3 regions of the Streptomyces sp. YPW6 genome follow, and region 2 is predicted to be linked to each of the others. Evidence: riboswitches for the same ligand, from Rfam matches in the RefSeq annotation. Region 2 holds a riboswitch; each other region holds the start of a gene.
What was found. A riboswitch is a leader RNA that binds a small molecule or an ion and turns the genes downstream of it on or off. The one in region 2 is predicted to bind thiamine pyrophosphate.
Positions count from the first base shown of each region.

Region 1 (9,804 bases), 2.3 Mb from region 2:
CTGGGCGGCGTTCTCGCCGGTGTGCGGCTTGGCGCCGGTCAGTATCTCGTACAGCACGACCCCGCAGGCGTACACGTCGCTGCGGGTGTCGGCGGTGCCGTGCTCGATCTGCTCGGGCGCCAGGTACGACACCGTGCCCAGCAGCGAGCCGGTGGTGTCGGTGGCCGTGCCGACCGCCCTGACCAGGCCGAAGTCGGCGACCTTCACCCGGCCGTCGTCCCCTATCAGCACGTTCTCCGGCTTCATGTCGCGGTGCACGAACCCGGCCCGGTGCGCGGCGCCGAGTGCGGCGAGGACCGGCTCCAGGATGTCCAGCGCGGCCCGGGGCTGGAGGGCCCCGCGCTCGCGCAGCACGTCGCGCAGGGTGCAGCCCGCCACGTACTCCATCGCCAGATAGACGTACGCGCCCTGAGCACCCTGGTCGAAGACCGCCACGACATTGGGGTGCGCCAGGCGGGCCACCGACTTGGCCTCCCGGATGAAGCGCTCGACGAACGAGACGTCGGTGGCGAGCGCCGGGTGCATCACCTTGAGGGCGAGCACCCGGTCCAGTCGGGTGTCCACGGCCCGGTAGACCGTGGCCATCCCGCCGACGGCGATGCGCGCCTCAATGCGATACCGGCCGTCGAGCAGCTGCCCGACGAGAGGGTCCTGGAGGGTCGTGTCCACCCCGAGAGTCTACGAGCCGCCACCAGCACCCCCGGCGGGCCGGGGCGCTCCCGGGGCCGTTCTGCAGCCGATCCGTGACAGGGACACGCTCCCCGGTCGCGCGCCCGGGGGCCCGGCGTGACGTGTGCCCGGGGTGGGGCGGGAGCCCGGGTGGCGTGTGCCGCGTGGGAGCTGGAGAGGCCAGGGCCCGGGGCCCGGGGCGGCGCCCCGGGCCCCTGCCGGCTCTCAGAACGCCGGGCGCTCCGGATCCAGCGCCGCCCGCCCGGCCACCGGGGACGAGGCCTCGGCGAAGTGGCGGCGCGGAATCCGGCCCGCCCGGTACGCGAGCCGCCCGCCCTCCACCGCGTGACGCATCGCACCCGCCATCAGCTCGGGCTCCTGGGCCCGGGTCACCGCCGATGCGAGCATCACGGCCGCGCACCCCAGCTCCATCGCCTGCGCCGCGTCCGAGGCGGTCCCGGCCCCGGCGTCGAGGATCACCGGCACCCCGGCCCGCTCCACGATCAGCTCGAAGTTGTGCGGGTTGCGGATGCCGAGCCCCGAGCCGATGGGGGAGCCGAGCGGCATGATCGCCGCGCATCCCACGTCCTCCAGCTTCCGGGCGAGCACCGGGTCGTCGTTGGTGTAGGGCAGCACCGTGAACCCGTCGTCGACCAGGATCTCCGCCGCGTCCAGCAGCTCGACCGGGTCGGGCAGCAGCGTCCGCTCGTCGGCCACCACCTCCAGCTTGACCCAGTTCGTGCCGAGCGCCTCCCGGGCCAGCCGGGCGGTCAGCACCGCCTCACCCGTGGTGAAGCAGCCCGCGGTGTTCGGCAGCACCTGGATGGAGAGCCGCTCCAGCACGGAGAGCACCGACCCCTGCACGGTCGGGTCCAGCCGGCGCATCGCGACCGTGGTCAGCTCGGTGCCCGACGCGATCAGCGAACGCTCCAGCACCTCCAGACTCGGGGCCCCGCCGGTGCCCATGATCAGCCGGGATCCGTACGTGGCCGGTCCCAGCGTGAAGACGTCGTCCGACATGGTCAGCCTCCCTGTACGGCTGTCAGGACCTCGACACGGTCGCCCTCGCCGAGTGTCGTGGCGGCCCACCGGCCGCGCGGGACGACGCTCTCGTTGACGGCCGCGGCGACGCCGGAGCGGGCCGGGGTCAGGGCGCCGACCAGGGCGCCCAGATCCGTCCCGGCGGGAACGGCACGCGCTTCCCCGTTCACCGAGACGGAGACGGTGGCCGTCGCGGTGGTCTGCGGTGCTGCCGCTCGCGGCGGGGCGGTGGCTTCCGGAGGAGTGGGCTGCTGGGTCATACGGGCTGCTCCTGGAGTGCGGGGGCGGCGGGTGCGAAGCGGCCGGGGGCGAAGGGGCGGGCCGGCTCCGGCAGCTCGCCGGTGGTGAGGGCGTCGGCCAGCGCGTCCCCGGTGACGGGAGTCAGCAGGACGCCGTTGCGGTGGTGACCCGTGGCGAGCAGGAGGCCGGGCAGGGCGGTCGGGCCGAGCAGCGGGGCGTTGTCGGGCGACGCGGGCCGCAGACCGGCCCGGGTCTCGGTGAGCGGCAGCTCGGTGATGCCCGGCACCAGCTCGTGGGCGTCGCGCAGCAGCTCGTACACCCCGCCGGCGGTGACCGTGGTGTCCCAGCCCATCTCCTCGCTGGTGGCGCCGACGACCAGCTCGCCGTTCTCGCGCGGGACGAGGTAGAGGTGGCCGCCCCGGACCACGGCGCGCACGGTGCGGCTGAGGAAGGGGGCGTACGCCGGGGGCACGGTGAGCCGCAGGACCTGGCCCTTGACCGGCCGGACCGGTGGGACGAGCTCCGGCGGTAGTCCCGCGAGCCGGCCGCTGAGGCTGCCCGCGGCCAGCACGACCTGACCGGCCGCGCACTCCGTGCCGTCCCCGAGCGACGCCCCGGTGGCGCGGCCCCGCTCGACGGTGAGCCGCTCGGCGGTCGTCCGGCGGAACCCGACCCCGGCCCGCTCGCACGCGGTCAAGAGTGCCGAGGCGAGCCGGCGCGGATCCACCTGGTGGTCGCCGTCGACCCGCAGGCCGCCGCGGACGCCCGGGGCCAGCATCGGTTCCAGGCGGCGGCACTCACGGCCGCTCAGCCACACCGACTCCAGCCCCGAACGCTCCTGGAGGGCGTGCAGTTCGCGCAGGTGCGCCCGGTCGTCGGAGTCCAGCGCCACGGCGAGCGTGCCGCAGCTCCGGAAACCGGTGTCCCGGCCGCTCGCCTCCTCCAGCTCCTCGACGAACGCCGGATAGCGGGCGGCAGAGGCCAGGTTGAGTCCGAGCAGCATCTGCTCGCCGTAGTGCAGTTCGGTGACGGCGGCGAGCATGCCCGCCGCGACCCGCGCGGCACCGCCGCCCGGTGCGGGATCGGCCACGGTGACCGTCAGTCCGCGCTGTGCGGCCCGCCACGCGGTGACCAGGCCGATGATGCCGCCCCCGATGACGAGGACGTCGGATCCTGGGGTTCCCGTTTCCCCCGAGGCTCCGTGGGTCTTCCCCGAGACGCGCATGAGTGTCCAGCCCCTCCCTTCGCCGGCATGACCCGGATCAGGTTCGTACGGTCGGAGGCCGTCCAGCCTCCCTCTCAGCCCGGTGCGTCCGGGCTCCCGCGAGTGTTCTACCGTGGCCACCCTAAACCCGACCGCCCACCGGCTCGCAGGGGAGCGCACATCATGGCCCGTTCGCTCGACGGACTCGTCCTCGCGCCCGTCGCCGACCAGGCCCCGGGCCAGGTCGGCACCCGCACCCGGTTCACGTACCACGAGCGGGATGGCCGGATCTGGGCCGAGTACACCGGCGGTGACGTCGTCCGCGGCCACCTGGTCGGCACCCGGGACGGGGACGCCCTGGACTTCCGCTACGTCCAGCTCAAGCAGGACGGAACGACCTCCGGCGGGCACTGCCTCTCCACCGTCGTCGATCTCGCGGACGGCCGGGTGAGGCTGGAGGAGCGCTGGGAATGGGAGTCCCAGGAGGGCGGCGGGACGAGCGTGGTGGAGGAAGTGGCCTCCTGAGGGCCCTCGTTCCGGCGGCCCTGTTCCTGACGCTTCGTCAGATGGTTAGGGTGGACGGGTGAGCGAGCAGCAGACGGAGAAGAGTCCGGTCCGGAACGTCGTGATCGTCGGGGCCGGCATGGCGGGGGTGCAGAGCGCCGTCGCCCTGCGCGAGGCGGGCTTCGCCGGTCCCGTCACCCTCATCGGGGCCGAGCCCCACCAGCCCTACGACCGGCCGCCGCTGTCCAAGGCCGTGCTGCTGGGCAAGGCCGAGGACTCCGCCTTCGACGTCGACTTCGAGGCGCTGGACATCACCCTGCGTCTCGGCCTGGACGTCACCGCCCTGCGCGCCGCCGACCATGTGCTGGACACCGCGGACGGGCCCGTCGGCTACGACGCCCTCATCCTCGCCACCGGCGCCGAACCCCTGACCCTGCCCGGCACCGAGGGTGTGCCCGGGGTCCATCTGCTGCGCACCCTCGACGACGCGGCCCGGCTGCGACCCGTCCTGGACCGGCGGCACGACGTGGTCGTCGTCGGGGCGGGCTGGATCGGCGCGGAGTTCGCCACCGCGGCCCGCTCCGCGGGCTGCGCCGTCACCGTCGTCGAGGCCGCGGCCCGCCCGCTCGCGGGCACCCTGCCCGCCGAGGTGGCCGCCCCGATGGCCGCCTGGTACGCCGAGAGCGGCGCCGAACTCCTCACCGGGGCCCGGGTCGAGCGCGTCACGGAGGGAGCCGTGCTCCTCGCCGACGGCCGCATCCTGCCCGCCGGGGCCGTGGTCGTCGGCATCGGCGCGCGCCCCGCCACCGCCTGGCTGACGGGTTCCGGGATCGCGCTCGGCCCGGACGGCTCGGTCACCGCCGACAGCGCCCTGCGCACCTCGCTGCCCGATGTGTACGCGGTCGGCGACTGCGCCTCCTTCCCCTCCGCCCGCTACGGCACCCGCCTGCTGGTCCACCACTGGGACAACGCCCTCCAGGGGCCGCGCACCGCCGCCGCCGCGATCATGGCGGCGGAGAGCGGCTTGCCGCTCCCGATCCACGACCCCGTCCCGTACTTCTGGTCCGAGCAGTTCGGCCGTTTCGTGCAGTACGCCGGCCACCACGCCGGCGCCGACACCCTGCTGTGGCGCGGTGACGGGGCGGACGCCACCTGGTCGGTGTGCTGGCTGCGCGAGGGCGCGCTGGCCGCCGTGCTCGCCGTGGGCCGCCCGCGCGATCTGGCCCAGGGCCGCAGGCTCATCGAGTCGGGGGCCGCCCTCGACCCGGAGAAGGTCGCCGACCCCGCCGTACCGCTGAAGTCCACCGCCCTCTGACCATCCCGGAGCCGCCGCCGACGCCCCCCGTACGGTCGGGCCCGGCTACCGGCTGTCAGTCCCAGGTGGCACGCTTGTCCCTGTGACCGAGATTGACGCAAAGACCGATGCTCTCGTCCCTGCCTGGCTCCACCTTCCCGACATCGCCGAGATGCTCGACATCGAGGTGACGCGCGTACGCCAGCTGGTCAAGGAGGGCCAGCTCATCGCCGTACGCCGTGGTGAGAACCGGACGCTCCAGGTGCCCGCCGCCTTCATCGACGGCAGCAAGGTGGTCAAGGGCCTCGCCGGCACCCTGACCCTCCTGAAGGACGACGGCTTCTCCGAGGAAGAGATGCTGGAGTGGCTCTTCACTCCCGACCCCACCCTGCCCGGCACCCCCGCGCAGGCGCTGAGCGAGAATCGCGGGACGGAGGTGAAGCGCCGCGCCCAGGCGCTCGCCGTCTGATCCGATACGACAGGAAGCGGTGCACGGGCCGTCCGACGCGGCCCGTGCACCGTCACGACCACGGGGGAAGTCCGTCCGCCGTGACGACCACGGGGGAGTTTCGCTATGTCCACGCCTCGCGAGCAGCTGTCCGACGCCCGGCTCTACCTGTGCACGGACGCCCGCAAGCGGCAGGGTGACCTCCCCGCCTTCCTCGATGCCGTGCTCACCTCCGGCGTCGACATCGTCCAGCTCCGGGACAAGGGCATGGAGGCCGCGGAGGAGCTGGAGCACCTCGCGGTGTTCGCCGACGCCTGCCGCCGGCACGGCAAGCTCCTCGCCGTGAACGACCGCGCCGATGTCGCCCACGCCATCGGCGCCGACGTCCTGCACCTCGGCCAGGGCGATCTGCCCGTCCCCGCCGCCCGCGCGATCATCGGCGCCGACCGGCTGATCGGTCGCTCCACGCACGCCGAGGCCGAGGTGGACGCCGCCGCCACCCAGGACGGCGTGGACTACTTCTGCACCGGCCCCTGCTGGCCCACCCCCACCAAGCCCGGCCGGCACGCCCCCGGCCTCGGCCTCGTGCGCCACGCCGCCTCCCTCGGCACACCGCGCCCGTGGTTCGCGATCGGCGGGATCGACGCGGGCAATCTGGACCAGGTGCTGGGCGCCGGAGCCCGCCGCGTCGTCGTCGTCCGGGCCATCACCGAGGCCGACGACCCGGCCGCCGCCAGTGCCGAGCTGGCCCGTCGCGTCCGGGCCCACGCGGTCTGAGTCCCGGGCCGCGAACGGCGGGCCACCGGGACTCCCACCCGGCGCCTTTTCGGGGGTCTGGGGCCGAGGAATGTCCGAGGAGTGGACAACAGTCCGACAAAACCAGACAAAGTTTCCCGCTCTGGTTGGGGGAGTGTCCACCCCTTGGTTAACCTCCCCTTATGGCCCTCGGAACAGCCTCCACCAGGACGGATCACGCGCGCACCGTGCGTGACATGCTGGCGACCGGCAAGACGTCCTACTCCTTCGAGTTCTGGGCTCCCAAGACGGAGAAAGGCGAGCGCAACCTCTGGAACGCGCTGCGCCGGGTCGAGGCGGTCCGCCCGAGCTTTGTCTCCGTGACGTACGGCGCCGGAGGCTCCACCCGCGCCGGGACGGTCAAGGCCACCCAGGAGATCGCGGCGGACTCCACCCTCACTCCCGTCGCCCACCTCACCGCGGTCAACCACTCGATCGCCGAACTGCGCAACATGATCGGCCAGTACGCCGACGCGGGCATCAGGAACATCCTCGCCGTGCGCGGCGACCCGCCGGGCGACCCGATGGGCGAGTGGGTGGAGCACCCGCAGGGGGTCAAGTACGCTGCCGACCTCGTCCGCCTCATCAAGGAATCGGGGGACTTCTGCGTTGGCGTCGCGGCATTTCCCGAAATGCACCCCCGGTCCACCGACTGGGAGACGGACATCGGTCATTTCGTGGACAAGTGCCGGGCGGGCGCGGATTACGCCATCACCCAGATGTTCTTCCGCCCGGAGGACTACCTCCGAATGCGTGACCGCGTGGTCGCTGCGGGTTGCGAAACGCCGGTGATTCCCGAGGTCATGCCCCTCACCAGCGTGAAGCAATGGGAAAAGTTCTCCCAGCTCAGCAACGCGACCGTGCCCGCGTCGTTGAAAGAGCGCATCCTCGCCGTCAAGGACGATCCGGCCGCTGTACGCTCCATTGGCATCGAGTTCGCAACGGAGTTCTGCGCGAAGCTGCTGTCCGAGGGTGTGCCCGGGCTGCACTTCATCACGCTCAACAACTCGACGGCGACGCTCGAGATCTACGAGAAACTCGGACTGCACAAGCAGTCGTGACCGGTCGTACCCGCCCCCGAAGCGGCGACGGCCGAAGGAGGGGGCGGGCGTGGGCTGGACGGTCCTCTACATCGCATTCGGCCTGGTGGCGCTGTGGCTGCTCGGTGAGGTGCTGCTGCAGTACAAGGCGCGACTGCGCTGGCGGCTGCTCGCCTTCGGCGGCTTCCTCGGCGTGGTGGTCGGTGTGCTGCTGGCCTCCGTCCCGGTCATCGTCGTCGGGACGCTCGCCTTCGCCACCGGCCAGACCTTCGTCACGCTGTCCTTCCGGCGCGGCTTCTCCACCGGCTGGGCCATCGGCGGCAGCCCGGGGGAGAGTCGTCGCCGCAGGCGCGGCGGGGGCGCGGCCGTGAAGGAACCCACGCTGGAGGTCTCCGGCCTGGAGGTCGCGGAGCCGGACGCCCCGGCCGGGTACGACCGGCCCTCCGCAGTCCCGACCGTCCACGAACCGCAGCCGCTCCCCGAGGACACCGGCCAGTACGGCGTGTACGGGGACACCGGTTACGACCGGGACGGCCACGCACACCAGGACCAGGGCCACGACGCCGACCCCTCGGACCTCCCGCAGCACACCGCGTACGACCCGTACACCGGCTACGACCAGCAGCCCGCCCAGGACCCCTACGCCGGGACGTACGACTACGGCACCGGCGAGCAGAACTACGCCGCCTACTCCGATCCGTACATCGGCACCACCAACGGATCCCCCTCCTACGGCTACGACGCCTACGGCGGCGGTGACGGCTACGACAGCCAGGGCGGGCAGCAGAGCTACGCCGACCCCTACGCCCAGAGCTACGGCGAGGACCCCTACGGCGCCGGGGCGTACTCCACCGACACCCCGCCCGGCGGTGTCTGGGTTCCGCAGCAGCGCGACACCGAGCCGTACTCCCCGACGCCACCGGAGCAGCCCACCGGGCCCGCCCCGTACGGCAACGGCTACGACACCGGTCAGAACGAGCAGTACCGCTACTGAACGCGCCGCCGGCCGGGGGCGGACCGGCGGCCGTGCCGCTCAGCGGGAGCCGCGGAAGCCCTCGCCCTCCACCACGAGCCCGGCCACCAGCGTCCCCGACATCCCGGCGTGCGGGAGACCGCCGCCCGGATGCGCCCAGCCGCCCGCGAGATACAGCCCCGGCAGCCGGGTGGCGTTGCCCGGGTGCAGATACGCGCCGTCCGCCCCGGCCAGCGCGGGCGGCGGCACCGCACCGCCCTCGGCCCCCGTCTCCGCCTCGGTCTCCGCCGGCGTACGGATCTCCGTGTGCAGGATCCGCTCCCGCAGCCCGGGAACGGCCGCCCCCGCCCGCTCCACCAGGGCATCGGCGAACCGCTGCCGCACCTGTGCGTCGCGCCAGTCGACCGGCCCCTGCGGAGCCACCGTCGCGGTGAGCGTCACCGCCTCGTGCTCCGGGTCCGGGCGGGTCGCGGGATCGTCGGGGCGCAGCACCGTCACCGTGGGGTGGCCGGCGACCCGCCCCCCGAACACCGCCTCCTGCTCCGCCGTCCCCTCCGCGCTGTGCACGACGGTCCGGTGCACCGCATCCGCCTCCCTGGCCCCGCGCAGCGACAGGAGTACCGTGAACCGGCCCGCCGAGCCCGCGCCCGAGCCCGCCCGGACCGGCACGTCGTCCGCGCCCCACGCCCGCTGATCCGGCACCAGCCCCGGACGCGGCCGGACCCCGAGCACCACCCGGTCGGCCCCGGCCACCTCGCCGTCCGCCAGCTCCACGCCCGCCGCCCGGCCGTCCTTCTCGACGACCCGCACCACCTCGGCTCCGAAGACGAACTCCACCCGGCGGGCCACGCACCGCTCGTACACCGCACGGGCCAGCTCCCGCATCCCGCCCATCACGTACCAGCTGCCGAAGGTCTGCTCCATGTAGGGCACCAGGGCGGCGCTCGCGGGGGCGGTGCGCGGGTCGAGGCCGTGGGCGAACGCGTACCCGTCGAGCAGGGCCGCCAGGCGCCCGTCCGCCAGCTCCCACGCGCCGATCTCCGCGACCGTGGACGCCTGCCGGGCCGGGCGCAGCAGCCGCCGCTGCCGCACCGCCGGATACGGATCGCGCCCCAGCACCTGGTGGTCCGCGCGCAGCGGCTCTTCCAGCAGCGGCCGCCGGGAGCGGTCCCAGGCGTCCCGGGCCCGGTCCATGAAGTCGCTCCAGCGCTCCCCGGAACCGGCGCCCAACGCCGCGTCCAGGGCGGTGGCCACCCCGGCCCGGGAGGCGTTCGGCAGGGACACCGCCGTGCCGTCCGGGAAGAGATGGCGGCTCGCCGGGTCGACCTGGGTCAGCGTCACGGACTGCTCCAGCGACTCCTTGCCGGTCTTCACGAAGAGGTCCCGCTGGACGGCGGGCAGATGCAGCAGCCCGGGGCCGGTGTCGAAGACGAAGCCCTCGTGCTCGTACCGGCCGACCGAGCCGCCGTAGCCCGCGGACCGCTCGTAGACCGTCACCTTCTCGCCCGCCACGGCCAGCCGGGCGGCCGCCGCCATCGCGCCCGTCCCGGCGCCGATCACCGCAATTCGTGCCATGCCGGTGACTTTATCGACCGG
Region 1 covers NZ_CP076457.1:6,020,773-6,030,576, forward strand. Annotated here, with positions in the region: gene pknB (Stk1 family PASTA domain-containing Ser/Thr kinase) at 1-669, opposite strand, end outside; gene KME66_RS26375 (thiazole synthase) at 895-1,689, opposite strand; gene thiS (sulfur carrier protein ThiS) at 1,692-1,970, opposite strand; gene thiO (glycine oxidase ThiO) at 1,967-3,175, opposite strand; TPP riboswitch at 3,173-3,285, opposite strand; gene KME66_RS26390 (hypothetical protein) at 3,338-3,679, shown strand; gene KME66_RS26395 (NAD(P)/FAD-dependent oxidoreductase) at 3,798-4,973, shown strand; gene KME66_RS26400 (Rv2175c family DNA-binding protein) at 5,056-5,421, shown strand; gene thiE (thiamine phosphate synthase) at 5,527-6,177, shown strand; gene metF (methylenetetrahydrofolate reductase [NAD(P)H]) at 6,339-7,256, shown strand; gene KME66_RS26415 (hypothetical protein) at 7,306-8,229, shown strand; gene KME66_RS26420 (NAD(P)/FAD-dependent oxidoreductase) at 8,269-9,783, opposite strand.
Region 1: it holds a riboswitch for thiamine pyrophosphate, as region 2 does, so the genes downstream of both, thiO (glycine oxidase ThiO) here and thiC (phosphomethylpyrimidine synthase ThiC) in region 2, are expected to answer to the same signal.

Region 2 (9,804 bases):
CGCCGAGCCGGAGCCAGACGAAGTTGGCCTGCGACTCCGGCACCGTCCAGCCCTGGCGCGCCAGCTCCGCGCTCACCCGGGCCCGCTCGGCGACCAGCGACCCGACCCGGCCCAGCAGCTCGTCCTCCGCGCGGAGCGAGGCCACCGCCGCATCCTGGGCGAGCTGGCTCACGCCGAAGGGGACGGCGGTCTTGCGCAGCGCCGCGGCCACCGGCTCGTGCGCCACCGCGAAGCCGACCCGCAGCCCGGCCAGGCCGTACGCCTTGGAGAAGGTCCGCAGCACGGCCACGTTGGGCCGGTCACGGTAGATCTCGATGCCGTCGGGCACCTCGGCGTCGCGGATGAACTCCTTGTACGCCTCGTCCAGCACCACCAGCACGTCGCCCGGCACCCGGTCGAGGAACCGTTCCAGCTCGGCCCGGCGCACCACCGTGCCGGTGGGGTTGTTGGGGTTGCAGACGAAGATCAGCCGGGTCCGGTCGGTGATCGCCTCCGCCATCGCGTCGAGGTCGTGCACATCCCCCTCGGTCAACGGCACCTTGACCGAGGTCGCGCCGCTGACCTGGGTGATGATCGGGTACGCCTCGAAGGACCGCCAGGCGTAGATGACCTCGTCGCCGGGGCCCGAGGTGGCCTGGAGCAGCTGCTGGGCCACTCCCACCGACCCCGTTCCGGTGGCGAGGTGCGCGAGGGGCACACCGAAACGCCCGGCCAGCTCGTTCATCAGGCCGGTGCACGCCATGTCCGGGTAGCGGTTGAAGTTCCCCGCGGCGGCGAGCGCCGAATCCAGGACGCCCGGCAGCGGAGGATAGGGGTTCTCGTTGGAGGACAGCTTGTACGCGACCGGTCCGCCGGCCGCCGCGGGCCTGCCCGGCACATAGGCGGGAACGCCGTCCAGCTCGGCGCGCAGCTTGGGGCTCGTCTCGCTCACCGCAGGTCCTCCTCGACCGTCCGTTCACAGCAATACTGCACACCTTATGAGGATTGCCCTCCGCTGCGAATGGCCGAGCGGGAAATCGACCGCAGTGCCCGGGAATGGGACCTCGTCCCGGTCCCCCCGGGCCCCTGCCCGGGGGGAGTGTTTCGCGTTCCGGCGCGCGCCGGTGGCTCGCGCCGTGGCGCGCGTCCCCCGAAGTGGTGAGTTGAGACCTCTTCGAGACATCGCACATTCAGCAGGCTGCCACCCTCCCGCACCTGACACCTGCATGCAGTAAGCTTCAACTGCCTTGCATTGAGAGGAATTTGATGGCATGTGACCTTGCAGAAACGTGCCTGTCAACGTGCGCATATGCGACCGGACCGACCACCCCTCGGAGCCCTACTATCGGCTCGCCATGACAGCAGCAGGGAAGCACCAGGTGAGCCGGACGGAGACCCCCCGGCGCAGCGGCCGGCCAGGACGGGCGGGGATCCGTGACGTGGCCGCCGCGGCCGGAGTCTCGATCACGACCGTCTCCGACGCGCTCAACGGCAAGGGCAGGCTCCCGGACGCCACCCGCCGCCATGTCCGCGAGGTCGCCGAGCGCCTGGGCTACCGCCCGTCCGCCGCGGCCCGAACCCTCCGTACGGGCAAGTCGGGGCTGATCGGCCTGACCGTGACCACGTACGGGAATGAACCTTTCACCTTCACCGAATTCGCGTACTTCGCGGAGATGGCGAGAGCCGCGACCTCCGCGGCACTGGCCCGCGGCTACGCCCTCGTCATCCTGCCCGCCACCTCCCGGCACGACGTCTGGTCGAACGTCGCCCTCGACGGAACCGTCGTCATCGACCCCTCCGACCAGGACCCGGTCGTCACCGAACTCGTCCGCCAGGGACTGCCCGTCGTCTCCGACGGCCGCCCGGCCGGCACACTCCCCGTCACCGCCTGGGTCGACAACGACCACCGGGCCGCCGTACTCGACCTCCTCGACCATCTCGCCGCCGCCGGGGCCCGCCGCATCGGCCTGCTGACCGGCAACACCACCGACACCTACACCCAGCTCTCCACCACCGCCTACCTCCACTGGTGCGAGCGGGTCGGCCAGGATCCCGTCTACGAGTCCTACCCGGCCCACGACCCCTGCGCGGGGGCGGTCGCCGCCGACCGGCTGCTCGCCCGCCCGGACCGCCCCGACGCGGTCTACGGGCTCTTCGACCCCAACGGAACCGACCTCCTCGCGGCGGCCCGCCGCTACGGGCTGCGCGTCCCCGACGACCTGCTGCTCGTCTGCTGCAGCGAGTCCACCGTGTACGCGGCCACCGAGCCGCCGATCACCACGCTCTCGCTGAAGCCCCGCCGGATCGGCACGGCCGTCGTCCAGCTCCTCATCGACGCCATCGAAGGGGTCGAGCACGACGGGCCGGTGGAGCAGGTCATACCGACGGAGCTCATCGTCCGGACCTCCTCGCAACGCCGCCCACCGCGCACCACGGTCAGCGCGCCACGCTCCCCCAGCGGGGATTGATCGCCTCTTTTCGGACCAATCGGCCGGTGAACCGTGCGTGCGCCCGGATTCACCACCCCTGGTGCGTCACACAGATCGATCCGCATTCCTATGATGGGCGCACGACACCGCGGACCACCTCTACCAGGCAAGGCCCGTCAGGTGTACGGCGGCGCGACGGTGGTGGAGGGGTCGATGACTCAGGGGGCCGGTCAGGAACCCGTGGTGCGGACGGCGACGTTGCGTGACTTCCGGGTTCCGCCGTACGCGCAGACACCCGTGCCACCGCAGGCGCAGGGGGCGCCCCCCTCCTCGGTGCCGCCGCACACGACGGACCCGCACCCCCCGGCACCCGGCGCGCCCGTCCCGCCGACCGCCGCGTCCGCCCCGCCGCACACCGCCGCGCCGCCCCGCGCCCCGCACCCCGGCAACGCCGTCGTGGGCGACGAGCAGCCGGAGGGCTACACCCCGACCGAGCGGGACCTGCCGGTCATCCGGCGCGGCGACACGGTCCAGGTGCAGACGGTCGCCGAGCCCCGCTCCGACGAAGGCCGCGGCCCGCTCTTCGTCGTCGGCGACGTCCACGGCTACCTGGACGAACTGCTGGCCGCCCTCGGCGAGCAGGGCCTCATCGACGCGGAAGGCAACTGGGCCGCGGGCAACGCCCGGCTGTGGTTCCTCGGCGACTTCACCGACCGCGGCCCCGACGGCATCGGCGTCATCGACCTCGTCATGCGGCTTTCCGCCGAGGCGGCGGCGGCCGGCGGCTACTGCAAGGCCCTGATGGGCAACCACGAGCTGCTGCTGATCGGTGCCAAGCGGTTCGCCGACACCCCCGTCAACTCCGGAGCGGGCACCGCCACCTTCCAGGCGGCCTGGCTGCTCAACGGCGGCCAGAAGGCCGACATGGACCGTCTCCAGGACGTCCACCTCCAGTGGATGTCCCGGCTCGACGCGGTCGTCGAGGAGGACGGGCATCTGCTGATGCACTCCGACACGACGGCCTACCTCGACTACGGATCCAGCATCGAGGACGTCAACGACACGATCACGGCCATTCTCACGCGTAACGACGCCGACGAGTGCTGGGACCTCTTCCGCAAGCTCACCAAGCGGTTCGCCTTCCGGGACGAGGGCGGCTCCCAGGCGGTGCGCGAGTTGCTCGCGACGTACGGCGGACAGCGCGTCGTCCATGGTCACAGCCCCATTCCGTACCTCCTGGGCGAGGTCGGAACGGAGGAGGGCGACGACAGCTCGGGTCCCGTGGTCAACGGTCCGCACGTCTACGCGGACGGCCTCGCCATCGCCATGGACGGCGGAGTGACCATGGCCGGAAAGCTGCTGGTGGTCCAACTCCCGCTGCATGACTGAACGTCGGCGGGGAAGGCGCTTCAGGTTCAGCCCGCGCCGACCTGACCGATCGCCGGGCCCGTCACGGGGCCCAATTCTGGAAACACCCTGTCACCGCCTGCCGTGAGCGCTCTACCATCGGCCTAACAGTGGCAGGCTCTCCTCCGTTTCCGCCCGATCGCCCGGTCCCGGCCGGGCAAGCCGGGCATCGACGGAGCATCGGGGGATGCAGATGACAAGCGCTCCGCACCTGCTGGCCGAGGACGGACCCGAGTACGAGCGGATCCTGGGCGACGCACTGCGCCACGCTCACGAACGCCCGGACCTGGACGGCGTCGGGGACCGGCTCAACACCGAACAGCTGCGCACCATGGCGCTCAGCGCGACGGCGCTGATCACCGCTGCCGCGGCCACCGAGTACGAGCACTACGTCAAGGCCCGCGGCGAACTGCGCCGCGCGCCGGACGCCGCCGCGGGCGCCGACGGACTTCCGGACCTGGACGGCCCCCGGAGCACCTCGGCCGGACCGGGCGCCGGCATAGGCGCGGTCATCGCGGTCCTGACCCCGCTGCTGGCCGGCACCGCGGCGCTCATCTTCCTGCTCGTCGGCTATCTGCTGAAGGCGGTCAGCCCGTCGCTGACGTTCGGCCGCTCCATGGTCACGGCCGGGTGGTTCTTCGCCTGCGTCGCCGCCGCGGCGATCCTCGTCGCCGCCGTCGGACTGCTCGTCACCGCCCTCCGCAACGGCGCGACGTCCCTGGCCGCCGAGGAGGAGGAACAGGAGCTTCCGGAGGATGTCGCACGGGCCAGGGAGGCGTGGCGCCACGCCCTGCTGGAGCGCGGCATCCTGCCGTTCTTCCGGGACGCCCTGGCCGACCCCACGGCGGGGCCCGCCGCACGGACCCCGCACCGTTCGCCCCACCGCATCCCGCGGGTCGGGTACAGCAGGCCGGACTTCTCGGGGCCGGACGACGGCCCGGCGGCCGGCCCCCGGCCGACCTTCACCAGCCCGGACTTCTCGAGCCCGGACTTCGGCGGCCCGGAGCACCAGCCCGACTGAGACCGGCGCGCGGCCCCGGACACACCGCGGGCCGGGGCGGCGAGTGCCGCACCCGGCCCGGGGGAAGCTCCGGACGGACCGGAGCGGTGGATCAGGCTGCCTGCGGAGACAGCTTCGGGTTGGCGCCGTGCTGGTTCGTCTCCGGCTTGCCCTCGGTGGCGAGGAAGACGATCAGGACGATGGCGCCGATCAGGGGGACGATCGCGATCAGCAGCCACCAGCCGGAGCGGCCGGTGTCGTGCAGACGGCGCACGGCGACGGCGAGCGACGGGACGAGAATCGCGACGGAGTAGATGTACGAGATGAACTCCGCGCCGATCGCGTTACCGATGATCGTGAGCACCAGGCTGATGACGAAGCTGATGAGCGTGAACATCCAGTACTCCTTGCGGCGCGCGCGTCCGCTGAAGCCTGCGTAGTTCTTGAGTACGGCCAGGTACCAGTTCATGGTGATTCCCCTCCCCGGGCCCTTGTTTCAAGGGCCGCCAACTTTCAGCCAAGCAAGCCGGAAAGTAAGCCACAGATAAGGAACGGGTCAAGTCATATTGACGCGGTGGGCCAACGTACATACAGCTGCCACATGACCGTGTCCATACTGTCGCTTAACAAGGTGATCAAACATGACAAATCACCCTGAATGAGCAGTAGTTACGCGCAAGGTACGCATCACCCCGAGTCTTCCCCACCCGGATCAGGCCGGGAGCCTGTCGTGGACGGCCGGTGCCCACGCCTGGCGACGGTCGCCGACACCCCGTGACCACGCCCCGGGACGAGCCGGCCGCGCCCCGGGGATCGCCCGTGGCGCAGAGCTCGTCCAGCCGCGGCCGGAGCGCTCGGCCGCCCGGCGGAGGCGGGCCCGGTGGGGCCCGGCGGACTCGGCCGCCGGGCCCACCCCGGACTCCCGGGGCGGTCAGTCCGCGATCGGCAGGTAGACGCGGTTCCCGGCGGCCGCGAACTCCTTCGACTTCGCGGCCATGCCCTCCTCGATCTCCTCCTGCGAACCACCGTGCTCGCGGCGGATGTCCTGGGAGATCTTCATCGAGCAGAACTTCGGCCCGCACATCGAGCAGAAGTGCGCCGTCTTCGCCGGTTCGGCGGGCAGCGTCTCGTCGTGGAACTCCCGTGCCGTGTCCGGATCGAGGGCCAGGTTGAACTGGTCCTCCCAGCGGAACTCGAACCGCGCGTCCGAGAGCGCGTCGTCCCACTCCTGCGCGCCCGGGTGCCCCTTGGCCAGGTCGGCCGCATGGGCGGCGATCTTGTAGGTGATCACGCCCGTCTTCACGTCGTCCCGGTTCGGCAGCCCCAGGTGCTCCTTGGGAGTGACGTAACAGAGCATCGCCGTGCCCCACCAGGCGATCATCGCGGCGCCGATACCCGAGGTGATGTGGTCGTAGGCGGGCGCGACATCCGTGGTCAGCGGGCCGAGCGTGTAGAACGGCGCCTCCTCGCAGATCTCCTGCTGAAGGTCGATGTTCTCCTTGATCTTGTGCATCGGGACATGCCCGGGGCCCTCGATCATGGTCTGTACGCCGAACCGCTTGGCGATCGTGTTCAGCTCGCCCAGCGTGCGCAGCTCCGCGAACTGCGCCTCGTCGTTGGCGTCCGCGATCGAACCGGGACGCAGCCCGTCGCCGAGCGAGTACGTGACGTCGTACGTCGCGAGGATCTCGCAGAGCTCCTCGAAGTGCTCGTAGAGGAACGACTCCTTGTGGTGCGCCAGGCACCAGGCCGCCATGATCGAGCCGCCGCGCGAGACGATCCCGGTCTTGCGACGGGCCGTCAGCGGGACGTACGGCAGGCGCACTCCGGCGTGCACCGTCATGTAGTCCACGCCCTGCTCGGCCTGCTCGATGACGGTGTCCTTGTAGATCTCCCAGGTCAGCTCCTCGGCCCGGCCGTCGACCTTCTCCAGGGCCTGGTACAGCGGGACGGTGCCGATCGGCACGGGGGAGTTGCGCAGCACCCATTCACGGGTGGTGTGGATGTTGCGGCCGGTGGACAGGTCCATGACCGTGTCGGCGCCCCACTGGGTCGCCCAGGTCATCTTGTCCACCTCCTCCTCGATGGAGGAGGTGACGGCCGAGTTGCCGATGTTGGCGTTGACCTTCACCAGGAACCGCTTGCCGATGATCATCGGCTCGATCTCGGGGTGGTTGACGTTGGCCGGCAGCACCGCCCGGCCCGCCGCGATCTCCTCCCGTACGACCTCGGCCTCGACGTTCTCCCGGATCGCCACGTACTCCATCTCCGGGGTGATCTCCCCCCGCCGGGCGTACGCGAGCTGGGTGACGGGACGTCCGTCGCGGCTGCGGCGCGGCTGGCGCGGCCGGCCGGGGAAGACCGCGTCGAGGTTGCGCAGGCCACCGCGCGGCGAGGTGTGCTTCACCCCGTCGTCCTCCGGGCGCACGGGGCGGCCCGCGTACTCCTCGGTGTCACCGCGGGCGATGATCCAGTTCTCCCGCAGGGGCGCGAGACCCCGGCGGACATCGGTGTCGACCGAAGGATCGGTGTACGGCCCGGACGTGTCGTACAGCGTCACGTCCTTGCCGTTGGTGAGGTGCACCTGTCGGACCGGCACCCGGAGGTCCGGGCGCGAGCCCTGGACGTACCCCTTGTGCCAGCCGATGGACTTCCCGGCCTCGTCGCCCTGGTTCGCGGCGTTCTGTTTCGAGGCAGGCGTGCGTGCGTCCGATGTGGTCATGAGACCTACTCCCTACGCCGGCATTACCCGGTAACAGGTTCGGCGGTCGGCGCAGCGTGTCCCGTACGGATGTACGGCGATCCCAGCGCCCTCTCAGCCCGGTGCTCCGAGCTCCCGCGTGTGCAAAGGTGCCTCCACGCTAGCGTCCTTTCCGGCGAGCTGACCAGAGGGCCCTCCCGTTCTTGCGATGATCGCCCCGTGACCTCCCCTCGAAACGACCCCGCACCCCAGCCGTCCCAGGGCCACACCCACACCCACTCCCACGCCCACAGCCACGGGCCGGCCGCCCCGGTCTCCCGGCATCTGCGCAAGGTCATCGCCGCCGTCCTGATCCCGTTCGCGACGGCGGTCGTCGTCGGCCTGATCGCGTTCTGGCCCGGTGGCGCGCCCGATCACGAGCGCACCGGTGTCGGTTTCGACCGCCAGACCCAGGACGGCAAGGTCGTCCAGGTCGTCCAGGTCGACTGCGCGGACGTCAACGCCGCGCAGGTGCCGCCGACCGGTGACACCTCCACCCCTTCGGGGCGGGAGGCCGTCAACGAGCAGGAGGGGGAATGCGCGAAGGCCACCATCGAGGTGACCAGCGGCGACGACAAGGGCCGCCGGTTCGTCGAGGTGGTCCAGCCGGACGCCCCGCGCCAGCTGAAGGAGGGGCAGGGCGTCGTCGTCGCGTACGCCCCCGACGCGCCGCGCGACCTCCAGTACTCGGTGACCGATGTGAACCGGAAGGTCCCGATGGCGCTGCTGGGCGGGATCTTCGCCCTTGCGGTGGTCCTGGTGGGCCGGATGCGCGGGGTGATGGCGCTGGTGGCCCTGGCCGTGTCGTTCGCCATCCTGACGCTGTTCATCCTGCCGGCGATCCTCCAGGGATCGAATCCGCTGGTGGTGGCGGTGATCGGGGCCAGCGCGATCATGCTGGCGGCCCTCTATCTCTGCCACGGCGTGACGGCCCGTACGTCGGTCGCGGTCATCGGCACGCTGATCTCGCTGCTGCTGATCGGGCTGCTGGGCTCGCTGTTCATCGGCTGGGCCAGCCTGAGCGGCAACACCGACGACAACACCGGCCTCATCCACGGCCTCTACCCGGACATCGACATGAGCGGTCTGCTGCTGGCGGGCGTCATCATCGGTTCGCTGGGCGTGCTCGACGATGTGACGGTCACCCAGACCTCCGCGGTCTGGGAACTGCACCAGGCCGACCCGGAGATGGGTTGGAAGGGGCTGTACCGGGCAGGTATCAGAATCGGGAGGGACCACATCGCCTCGGTGGTCAACACCCTCGTCCTGGCGTACGCGGGTGCGGCGCTGCCGCTGCTGCTGCTCTTCTCCATCGCGCAGAGCAGTGTGGGGACGGTGGCCAACAGCGAGCTGGTGGCCGAGGAGATCGTCCGCACGCTGGTCGGGTCGATCGGGCTGGTCGCCTCGGTGCCGGTGACCACGGGGCTCGCCGCGCTGGTCGTCTCCGCGGACCGCACGGGGCCACACGGCGCGCAGGCGGCAACGGCCGCACCCGCGCGGACCGGCCGGGGCCGTCGCCGTAAGACGGGGTGACGGGCCGTCGGAACGCGGGGCGAGGCCCGGGGACGAGCCCGCGAGCCGCAGGAACACACGGCGGGCCGCAGGGACGCAGGGTGAGCCGCGAGGACGGGCGGGTGAGCCGCAAGGACGCGGAGCCAGCCGCAGGGACGCAGCACGAGCCGCGCAAACGTGCGGGCGGTAAGGCGGCGTGCGCCCGGTCAGCCGGCGTTCTGCTCCTCGGCGAGGATGCGGCCGAGCGCATCCTCCAGGTTCCCGTCGAAGTCACCCAGCGTGTGCTCCTGGCCGAGCGGCACGAGCTTGTCCGTCCGGTCGAGAAACGCCACCAGCGGAGCCGTCCCCGCCCGGAACAGCGCGCGGTCCGCGCCGACCTGAAGCCGGATGTGCACATCTCCCAGCCCTTCGGGCTCGGTCGGGCCGATGTGCACATCTCCGTCGCCGCTGGGGCTGTTGATCCCGTCCAGCAGCAGCTCGCGGCCGAACGCCCAGGTCACCGGGGCATCGCCGGGCAAGTGGAACGTCATCCGGATGGCGTACGGATCCCCGACCTCGTACCGGAGCTCCACCGGAATACGGAACGAGAGCTCCTCGGAGACGAGGAAGCTCATCATGACCTCTGCTTGAACCGACTCGCGCATCGTTCAACCCCGCAGTAGATGAATCTGGCCAGGAATGATCCCCCATGGCCCTATTGACGCCATCGTGGTGCACGCGATAGCAGATCACAAGGA
Region 2 covers NZ_CP076457.1:3,740,580-3,750,383, forward strand. Annotated here, with positions in the region: gene hisC (histidinol-phosphate transaminase) at 1-931, opposite strand, end outside; gene KME66_RS16615 (LacI family DNA-binding transcriptional regulator) at 1,335-2,447, shown strand; gene KME66_RS16620 (metallophosphoesterase) at 2,622-3,797, shown strand; gene KME66_RS16625 (hypothetical protein) at 4,003-4,836, shown strand; gene KME66_RS16630 (DUF805 domain-containing protein) at 4,928-5,284, opposite strand; gene thiC (phosphomethylpyrimidine synthase ThiC) at 5,747-7,537, opposite strand; TPP riboswitch at 7,530-7,665, opposite strand; gene KME66_RS16640 (YibE/F family protein) at 7,736-9,088, shown strand; gene KME66_RS16645 (SsgA family sporulation/cell division regulator) at 9,274-9,711, opposite strand.

Region 3 (9,804 bases), 2.1 Mb from region 2:
CCCGGGCTGCCCGCGCTCCAGGGCGCCGACCGGTTCAGTCCGGGTCTGTACGCCGAGACGCTGGTGCTGACGGTGATGATCCTGGGCGCGGTGAGCGCGGGGGACGCGGTGCGGGCGCGCGAGGAGACCCGGCACACCCGGGCGGCCGCCCAGTCCCGGCTGCTGGACATGGAGCGGCGGCAGGCAGCCGAGGCGGAACGGGCCGCGATAGCGAGGGAGCTGCACGACATGATCGCCCACTCGGTCTCGGTGATCGCGGTCCGGGCCGAGAGCGCCACGTACACGACCCCGGACCTCTCGCCCCCGGCACGGGACGCCTTCCAGGAGATCGCGGGCACCGCACGCTCATCGATGGCCGAACTGCGGCGGCTGCTCGGGGTCTTGCGGTCCGGCGACGACACGGAACGGGCACCGCTCACCGCCCCGCAGCCCTCGCTGGCGGGTCTCGACGCCCTGCTCGACCAGCACCGGGCGGTGGGCGGCGCGGTCGAGCTGCGGACCAGCGGCGAGCGGGTTGCGCTGCCCGCGTCCTGGGAGCTGTCGGCGTACCGGATCGTCCAGGAGGCCCTGACGAACGCCCGGAGGCACGCCCCGGGAACGCACGTGGTCGTGGAACTCCATCACGGGCCGCGCCTGTTGACGGTACGCGTGACCGATGACGGGCCGGGCCCCGATCCGTCCGGCGGCGCCGGGCGGGCGGGGCACGGGCTGGTGGGCATGGCCGAACGGGCCTCCCTGCTCGGCGGAACGCTCACCGCCGGCCGGGGCCCGGCCGGCGGCTTCCTCGTGGAGGCGGAGCTGCCGTGGTGATCCGCGTACTGGTGGCGGACGATCAGGCCGTCGTACGGACGGCGTTCTCCGCTCTGCTGAACACCCAGGAGGACATCGAGGTGGTCGGGGAGGCTCAGGACGGCGAGCAGGCCGTGCTCGGTGCGGCCGAACTCCGGCCCGACGTGGCCCTGCTGGACATCCGGATGCCCCGACTCGGCGGCATCGAGGCGGCGCGCGAGATCGTCGCGGCGTCGAACGGGGCGACCCGGGCGCTGATGCTGACGACGTTCGGCCTGGACGAGTACGTGTACGGCGCCCTCACCGCCGGAGCCAGCGGCTTCCTGCTGAAGGACGCGACCTTTCCCGAACTGCTGCACGCGGTACGGGTGGTGGCGGGCGGCCACGCCCTGCTGGCCCCCGAGATCACCGGGCGGCTCATCGCGGAGTTCACGCGGCAGCGGATCAGCACTCCCCCGCCGCGCTCGGTCGACGGGCTGACCGCGCGCGAGGCCGAGGTCCTCGTCCTGATCGCCCGAGGGCTGTCGAACGCGGACATCGCCGACCGGCTGACCATCACGGACCACACGGTGAAGACCCATATCAACCGGCTGTTCGCGAAGATGGGGCTGCGGGATCGGGCACAGGCGGTGATCCTGGCGTACGAACGGGGCCTGGTGGTGGCGGGCACGCCATCGCCGTGAGCTTCGCGGGGGGGTAGAGCTTCACGGGGGGGGTAGGGCAACGCGACCGCCCTGCCTCTCACCCGGACAACGGGGGCACAACCGCCGCGCCCTCCAGGAGGGCCACGGGGCCGCCCCGCCCCTCCGCCCCTCACGAGGACCACGGCAACGCCACCCCCGCGCCTCTCACCCGCCCGCCAGCACCACGGTCTCCGCCGCGTCGAAGCGGACGCCCACGACCGCGCCCTCGTCCGGGGTGTCCCGCAGGGAACATTCGGCCTCCAGCACCGGGGCGTTCTCGGGCAGCAGCCGTACGGTCACGTGGTTCCCCCGGAACGTGCGGACGCCGACCGTGCAGCGCAGACCGTCCTCGGGAGCGCCGATCCGGACCCCGGCGGGCCGCACCAGCAGGTCGGCCTCGCCCTGCGGGGAGCCGTCGGGCACCGGGACCTTGCCCCAGGCGGTGGCGGCGGCCTGTCCGGTGACCGTGGCGGGGGTGACGTTGTCGAAGCCGAGGAACCGGGCGACGAACGCGGAGGCGGGGCGCCGCCAGACGTCCAGCGGGGTGCCCTCCTGCGCGATCCGGCCGTCCCGCATCACGACGACCCGGTCGGCGAGCGCGAACGCCTCGCCCTGGTCGTGCGTGACGGCCAGCACGGTCGTCCCCAAATCCCGGAAGAGCGTGCGGAGTTCCACGACGAGCCGTTCGCGCAGGCTCCGGTCGAGCTGGCCGAGGGGCTCGTCGAGCATCAGCAGCCTCGGGCGTGGGGCGAGGGCGCGGGCCAGGGCGACGCGCTGCTGCTCGCCGCCGGAGAGCGCGGCGACGGCCCGGCGCTCCGCGCCCGGCAGACCGACCAGCTCCAGGAGTTCGCGGACCCGCGCGTCCGTCCCGGCCCGGCCGGTACCGTGCATGCGCAGCCCGAAGCCGACGTTGGAGCCGACGTCCCGGTGCGGGAAGAGCTGGTGATCCTGGAACATCAGGCCCAGCCCGCGCCGGTGCACCGGGACGCCCGCCTGGTCCTGTCCGGCCAGCAGGACCCGTCCGCCGTCCATGGGCTGGAGCCCGGCGACGGCCCGCAGCAGGGTGGACTTCCCGCTGCCGCTGGGCCCGAGGAGGCAGACGATCCGGTGGTCGGCGACCTCCAGGTCGACCGCGTCGAGCGCGGCCCGCTCCCCGAACCGTACGGTGGCGGCCTGCAAGCTCAGCATGGCGTTCAGAACTCCCCGGATCGGTCGGTGCGGATGCGCTCCAGGAGCAGCAGCGACACCGCGCACACCAGCATCAGAATCGTGCTCAGGGCCATCGCCTGCCCGTAGTTGAGCTCCCCGGACCGGCCGAGCAGCCGGGCCACGGCGACCGGCAGGGTCGGGTTGTCGGGCCGGGCGATGAAGACCGTCGCGCCGAACTCCCCGAGGGAGACGGCGAACGCGAAGCCCGCGGCGACCAGCACCGCCCGTCGCACCAGCGGCAGATCGACCTCCCGCCAAGCCCGCAGCGGCGATGCCCCGAGCACGGCGGCGGCCTCCCGCAGCCGGTCGTCGACGGCCCGCAGCACGGGCAGCATGGTCCGTACGACGAAGGGCACACCGACCAGCGCCTGGGCCAGCGGGACCAGGATCCAGGAGGTCCGCAGATCCAGCGGCGGCTTGTCCAGGGTGATCAGGAAGCCGAAGCCGACGGTCACGGCGGAGACCCCGAGGGGCAGCATCAGCAGGGCGTCGAACCCCCGCACCAGCCGCCCGGCCCGCCGGGTCAGGGCCGCCGCCGCGAGCCCGCCGACGGCCAGGGCGATGAGCGTCGCGACGAGCGCGTACCGCAGGGAATTGCCGACGGCCTCCAGCGGCGGCACCAGGAAGGTGGAGGAGCCGCCCGCCCCGACCGACTGGAGGGCCTCGTAGTAGCCGAAGCCGTACCCCCCGGGGCCGTCGAAGGACCGTTCCACCAGCACACCGAGCGGCAGCAGGATCAGCAGCAGGGCGGTGAGCAAGACCCCGCCGAGCAACGCCCACTGTCCCGCGCCACGCGGCCTGCGGGAGGTCTGCGCCGGGTCCACCAGCTTCAGCGCCCGCTCCCGGCGGCGTACGGTCGCGGCGTGCACGGCGAGGATCCCGCCGACCGCGGCGAACTGCACCAGGGTCAGCACGGCGGCCGTCGGCAGGTCCAGCAGCTGCGCGGTCTGCCGGTAGATCTCCACTTCCAGGGTGGAGTACGCCGGTCCGCCGAGGATCTGCACGACGCCGAAGGAGGTGAAGGTGAAGAGGAAGACCATCAGCGCCGCGGCGGCCACGGCGGGGGTGAGCGCGGGCAGCGTCACCCGGCGGAACGCGGCGAACCGCCCGGCGCCCAGCACCCGGGCGGCCTCCTCCTGGCGCGGGTCGAGCTGGGACCAGAGGCCGCCCACCGTGCGGACGACCACGGCGTAGTTGAAGAAGACGTGGGCCAGCAGGATCGCCCAGACGGTGGTGTCGAGGCGGACGCCCCACAGCTCGTCGAGGAGCCCGCCGCGCCCGAGCAGCGCCAGGAACGCGGTGCCGACGACGACGGTGGGCAGCACGAACGGCACGGTGACGACGGCCCGCAGCAGCTGTTTGCCGGGGAAGTCGAAGCGGGCGAGGACATACGCCCCGGGCAGGGCGATCAGCAGGGTGAGCGCGGTCGAGGCGAGGGCCTGCCAGGTGGTGAACCAGAGGACGCCGAGGATGTCCGGGCGGCTCAGCACCTCGCCGATCCGCGCGAACTGCCAGTCGCCGCCCACCTTGAGCCCGCGGCCGACGATGGCGGTCACGGGATAGGCGAAGAACAGCGCGAAGAACGCGACGGGCACGGCCATCAGGCCGAGCCGCACCGCGGCTCCACGCCGCCCGGACCCGCCACGGGCGGGCCGGGCGGCCTCCTTCCCGGTCCCTACTTCAGGACCAGCGACTGCCACGACTGGATCCACTGCTCACGGTTGGCGGCGATCTTCTCGGGCGCGACGGTGGGAGGCGTGTCGACCTTCTCGCCGTGCTGCGTGAACAGCTCCGGCAGCTCGGCGTCCGTCACGACCGGGTTGACGAACATGTTCAGCGGCATGTCCTCCTGGAACGTCTTACTGATCATGAAGTCCAGCAGGGCCTTGCCGCCGGCCTCGTTCTTCGCCCCGCTCAGCAGCCCGGCGTACTCGGTCTGCCGGAAGCAGGTGCCGGTGGCGACCCCGGTGGGGGCCTCCTTCGGCTGCGGGTCGGCGTAGAGCACCTCGACCGGCGGGCTGGAGGCGTAGGAGACGACGAGCGGCCGGTCGGCCTTGGTCTTCTTGCCGCCCGCGGAGCCGGAGAACTCCTCGTTGTACGCCTGCTCCCAGCCGTCGACGACCTTGACGCCGTTGGCCTTCAGCTTCTTCCAGTACGCCTCGTAGCCGTCCTCGCCCTCGGCGGCGATGGTGCCGAGGAGGAAGCCGAGACCGGGCGAGGAACTGGCCGCGTTCTCCGTGACGAGGAGGTTCTTGTACGCGGGCTTCAACAGGTCCGCGAAGGTCTGCGGCGGCGCGAGCTTCTTGTCGGCGAAGTACTTCTTGTCGTAGTTGACGCAGATGTCACCGGTGTCGACGGGCGTGACCCGGTGCTTCTCGTCCGTCTGCGTGTCCGCCGCGACGCGGTCCAGGCCCTTGGCCTCGTACGCGGTGAACAGACCGTTGTCGAGGGCGCGGGAGAGCAGGGTGTTGTCGACGCCGAAGAAGACGTCGCCGCGCGGGGAGCCCTTGGTCAGGATCTCCTGGTTGAGCGCGGCCCCGGCGTCGCCGCTCTTGAGGGTCTTGACCGTGTAGCCGGTCTCCTGGGTGAAGGCCTTCAGCACGTCCTTCGAGACGTTGAAGGAGTCGTGGCTGACCAGGGTCACGGTCTTGGAGCCGCTGCCCTCGGACGCCCCGGAGCCCGCGGAGCCGTCGTCGCTGCCGCAGCCGGCGAGCACGGTGACGCCGAGTGCCGCGGCGAGCGCGGTCGCAGCGTACTTCGTGGTGGTGTTCATGTGATTCCTCCTGGAGGTGACCAGGAAGAGACGCGGCCCCGCCCGCTGTCCGGCGAACCGGAAGCGGGCAGGGCGCAACAGCTTGAGTAAGGTCCGAACTTCCTACCCGGAATGACCCGGGCGAGGTTCAGAGGGTCTGCGGCCAACCTGTCCTTGGTGCCGCACTCTCAGCGCTGTGGCGCTCCCCTGTCGGAATATGAAGTTGATTTCGGCCCAGGCTACACCGGCGGATTCCGGCCGAAGCGGAGAGGCCCCGGGGCGCGGGACCGAGGGCGCAGGACCGACGGCGCGGGACCTGGCGTCCTCGCCCGTCGCCTGCTGTGCGACGGGCTGCGGGCGACGACGCCGGTCGGACGCGACGACGCCGGTCGGACGACAGCCCTCAGCGCTCGGAGGCCGCCAGCTGACCGCAGGCTCCGTCGATCTCCTGGCCGCGGGTGTCCCGGACGGTGACGGGCACGCCGTGGGCCGCGATGGCCTCGACGAACGCCTTCTCGTCCTCGGGGCGCGAGGCTGTCCACTGGGAGCCGGGCGTGGGGTTCAGCGGGATCAGGTTGACGTGCACCCGCTTGCCCTTGAGCAGCCGGCCGAGCAGGTCGCCGCGCCAGGCCTGGTCGTTGATGTCCCGGATCAGGGCGTACTCGATGGAGATCCGGCGGCCGGACTTCTCGGCGTACTCCCAGGCGGCGTCCAGGACCTCGCGGACCTTCCACCGGGTGTTGACGGGGACCAGGGTGTCGCGCAGCTCGTCGTCCGGGGCGTGCAGCGAGACGGCGAGGCGGCACTTGAGTCCCTCGTCGGCGAAGCGCAGCATGGCCGGGACGAGCCCCACGGTGGAGACGGTGATCCCGCGCTGCGAGAGGCCGAGGCCGTCCGGCTCGGGGTCGGTGAGCCGGCGGATGGCGCCGACGACGCGCTTGTAGTTGGCGAGCGGCTCGCCCATGCCCATGAAGACGATGTTGGAGAGCCGGGCGGGACCGCCGGGCACCTCGCCGTCGCGCAGGGCGCGCATGCCGTCGACGATCTGGTGCACGATCTCGGCGGTCGACAGGTTCCGGTCGAGGCCGGCTTGCCCGGTGGCGCAGAAGGGGCAGTTCATCCCGCAGCCGGCCTGCGAGGAGATGCACATCGTGACGCGCTCCGGATAGCGCATCAGGACGGACTCGACGAGCGTCCCGTCGTGCAGCTTCCACAGGGTCTTGCGGGTGGTGTCGTCGTCGCAGCTGATGTGCCGGACCACGGACATCAGCTCGGGGAACAGCGCCTCGGCGAGCTTCTCCCGCGACGCGGCCGGGATGTTGGTCCACTCGGCCGGGTCGTGCGCGTACCGCGCGAAGTAGTGCTGCGAGAGCTGCTGGGCGCGGAACGGCTTCTCGCCGGCCGCGGCGACGGCTTCCTTGCGCTCGGCGGGCGTGAGGTCGGCGAGGTGCCGCGGCGGCTTCTTGGCTCCGCGGGGCGCGACGAAAGTGAGTTCTCCGGGCTTAGGCATGGTTCATCCAGTGTGGCAGACACGCCGAGGTGCCCCGGGTCGTCGCCCAGCTCAGCGGCGACCCGGGCGGGCCGGTGCCGGTCGTTGATGGTGGTTGTGGGTCGTCGTTGGCTGCCCCTCGACGGCCCACAGACGGCCCGGCCCGTTGGCCGCGTCCGCAGGTCACGGCCGCCGGTCGGCACTGCTGGCGGGAACCGTGCCGACGGCCAAGAGGTGCGAGCTGGCGGCGAGGAGTTCCGGGTACGGCTCCGCCATGCGGGCCGCGTCCATGGCTGAGGCGATCAGCTCATCCGTGGGACCTTCGCCCGGCTGCTGCTCTGCCGCCTTCACCAGCGACCAGGCCGGGCCCTCGATGCCGAAGACCTGCACATCCACCAGCCCGGAGGCGACCAGCTCTTCCACCAGCTCTTCGGCTCGGTGGAAGTACGAGAGGGTGAACCCCCGCGATCCGTCATAGACGGCCGTCTCCAGGATCTTGGAGACGGAGTTGTGAATCCGCTCGGTGTGCAGGTGGGCGTACGTGACGTGCTCGAAGAGCGACGCATAGCGATTGATCGCGGCGGCGGCCACCAGTCCCCCGGGCTTGGCCACACGGGAGGCTTCCGCGAGTGCCCGTTGCCGGTCGGCCGGGTCGGGCAGGTGGTACAGCGGCCCGAGGAGCTGGACAACGTCGAATGTGTCGTCCGGCTCGGGAAGGTCGCGCGCGTCACCGACCACCGCCGGGCACACCGCCGTCGCGGCCTCAACGTGACGGGGCACCGGGTCCACCAGAGCGACGTCGTAGCCGTCCTTCACCAGCCATTCAGCGTGAATCCCGGTCCCCCCGCCCACGTCGAGCACCCGTGCCGGCGCGGGGGGCAGAAAGCGTCGGAGGAGTTCCTGAGTTCTAGCCAGTTCCATCCGACCGTCTGCCGAGCTGCGCAGGCGGCTGTCCTCGTTGACCGTCTCGCCATAGAACCGCATCACGGAGGGAGCCAATTCGAGATTCGACATGGTCGCAGTATCGTGTGTACCGGTGGACCAGTCCAGTGCAGGGAATAGGGGAAGCCATGGCAGTCCTGAAGTACGAAGAGATCGCAGAGTTCCTGCGCACCCGCATCGCCGCTGGTGAGATCGCGCCCGGGGACACAATTCCGTCCGGCCGAGAGCTGGCCGAGCAGTGGGATGTGTCACGCGCCACCGCAATCAAGGCAGTCGATGTACTGCGAAACGATGGCGTGGTCGTGGCGAAGCAGGGAACCGGGTTCGTGGTCACGGAGACGCCCGTTGCACGCCCCGCCGGCGCTCGCCGTGCCGGATCAGCGCGCATCTTGGGCGGGATGCCGTTCCTGCGCGTCGGCGAGCCCGACTGGGCGGAACCCCCCGCCCGCGTCGCCGCCACCCTTGGGCTCTCCCCCGGGGCGAAAGCGCTCCGGCGCGTTCGCGTGCTCCAGCTCCCGGACGGAACGCCGAATAGCTGCGTTGAGGCGTGGTTCCCGCCGGAGGTCGCGGAGGTGTCGCCGCGCCTGGCAGACACCGCCCCGATCGCAGAAGGGACGACGCGATACGTCCGACGTCAGACCGGGCGGGGCCCGGCAGAAGGCGTGGACGTAACGACTGTGCGCGGCGCGTCGGAGACGGAAGCGGACCGCCTGGGGGTACAGGAGGGGGCACCGGTAGCCGTGCTGCTGCACACCGCGTACGACGAGCAAGGCAAGCCGCTGGTCTGCGAGGAAGGCGTCACACCGTCCTCGCTCTTCGAACAGGTCGATACCTACGCAATGTAGGCATAAAGCGGCAAACGAAACGGCTGGACCGGTCCACCGGTTCAGCTTTTTTTATTGCCTCGAAACGCCGCCCTACCTGCACTTTCCGTCACTTCGGCACGACGAAGCGTGAGTCCACCGCTTGACTGGACCGGTCCACCGGTCCAGTCTCTTGGTTGTGGCCATCGCCCGATCCGGAACTTCCGGAAAGGGCGATGAACCACGCAGAAGGGGCCCTCTTTGGGCTGCTTCGACCTGCACGACTGGGCGTCACATCTTCGGATGTGACGCCAAGGGGCCCGTGAGAGATCGGGCCGAGGGTCCCGGATCCCTGGTCAACCGGAGGGCTTAGACCGAAAGGTCACGTCTCCATACGCCTACCCGGGAGCTCGTGTTCCCGAAGGAGACACACGCACGTCCAGACCATCCGCAGTGCCCATGACCGCTGTGGCCGGTTGCCTCCTCCGCCCGTCCAGTTCGCTTCACGCGGTGCTGTACGGGCGGGGCTGAGGGGAGCCGGGCTGTCCGGATCTACAACCCCAAGGGGAGACATGAGTACCGAGACCTTCGAGACCATCCGCTTCACCGCCGATGTCGTCGTCACCACCACCAACGGACACGTGCTGCTGATCGAGCGCGGCTGGGACCCGCACAAGGGTGCGTGGGCCCTGCCCGGCGGTCACGTCGACCCCGGCGAGACCAGCCGCGAGGCCGCCGCCCGTGAGCTTGCCGAGGAAGCCGGCGTGTACGCGGCCCCCGGCGAGCTGAAGCAGATCGGCACGTTCGACCAGCCCAACCGCGACCCGCGCGGCCGGTACATCACGGTCGCCTACCACCTGACCGTCATCCCCGGAACGATCGTGGAGGCCGGTGACGACGCGACCCGTGCCGAGTGGTGGCCGCTGAGCGACCTGCCCCCGCTCGCCTTCGACCACGCGGACATCCTCCGCACGGTCACGGCTTCGGCCTCCTGACACACCACACCAGTCACCCCAGACGGCGCGAGGCCCCGGTGCGGACACACCGGGGCCTCTTCGGGCCGTCACACCTGCTAGGGAGAACACGACCCATGCACAGCATCGCAGCACTTCAGGCCGCCGTTACGGCTGCCGCCCC
Region 3 covers NZ_CP076457.1:1,680,675-1,690,478, forward strand. Annotated here, with positions in the region: gene KME66_RS07230 (sensor histidine kinase) at 1-810, shown strand, start outside; gene KME66_RS07235 (response regulator transcription factor) at 804-1,472, shown strand; gene KME66_RS07240 (ABC transporter ATP-binding protein) at 1,638-2,660, opposite strand; gene KME66_RS07245 (iron ABC transporter permease) at 2,666-4,282, opposite strand; gene KME66_RS07250 (thiamine ABC transporter substrate binding subunit) at 4,357-5,454, opposite strand; TPP riboswitch at 5,536-5,652, opposite strand; gene rlmN (23S rRNA (adenine(2503)-C(2))-methyltransferase RlmN) at 5,837-6,943, opposite strand; gene KME66_RS07260 (bifunctional 2-polyprenyl-6-hydroxyphenol methylase/3-demethylubiquinol 3-O-methyltransferase UbiG) at 7,106-7,936, opposite strand; gene KME66_RS07265 (GntR family transcriptional regulator) at 7,993-8,709, shown strand; gene KME66_RS07270 (NUDIX hydrolase) at 9,240-9,662, shown strand; gene KME66_RS07275 (DUF6284 family protein) at 9,758-9,804, shown strand, end outside.
Region 3: it holds a riboswitch for thiamine pyrophosphate, as region 2 does, so the genes downstream of both, KME66_RS07250 (thiamine ABC transporter substrate binding subunit) here and thiC (phosphomethylpyrimidine synthase ThiC) in region 2, are expected to answer to the same signal.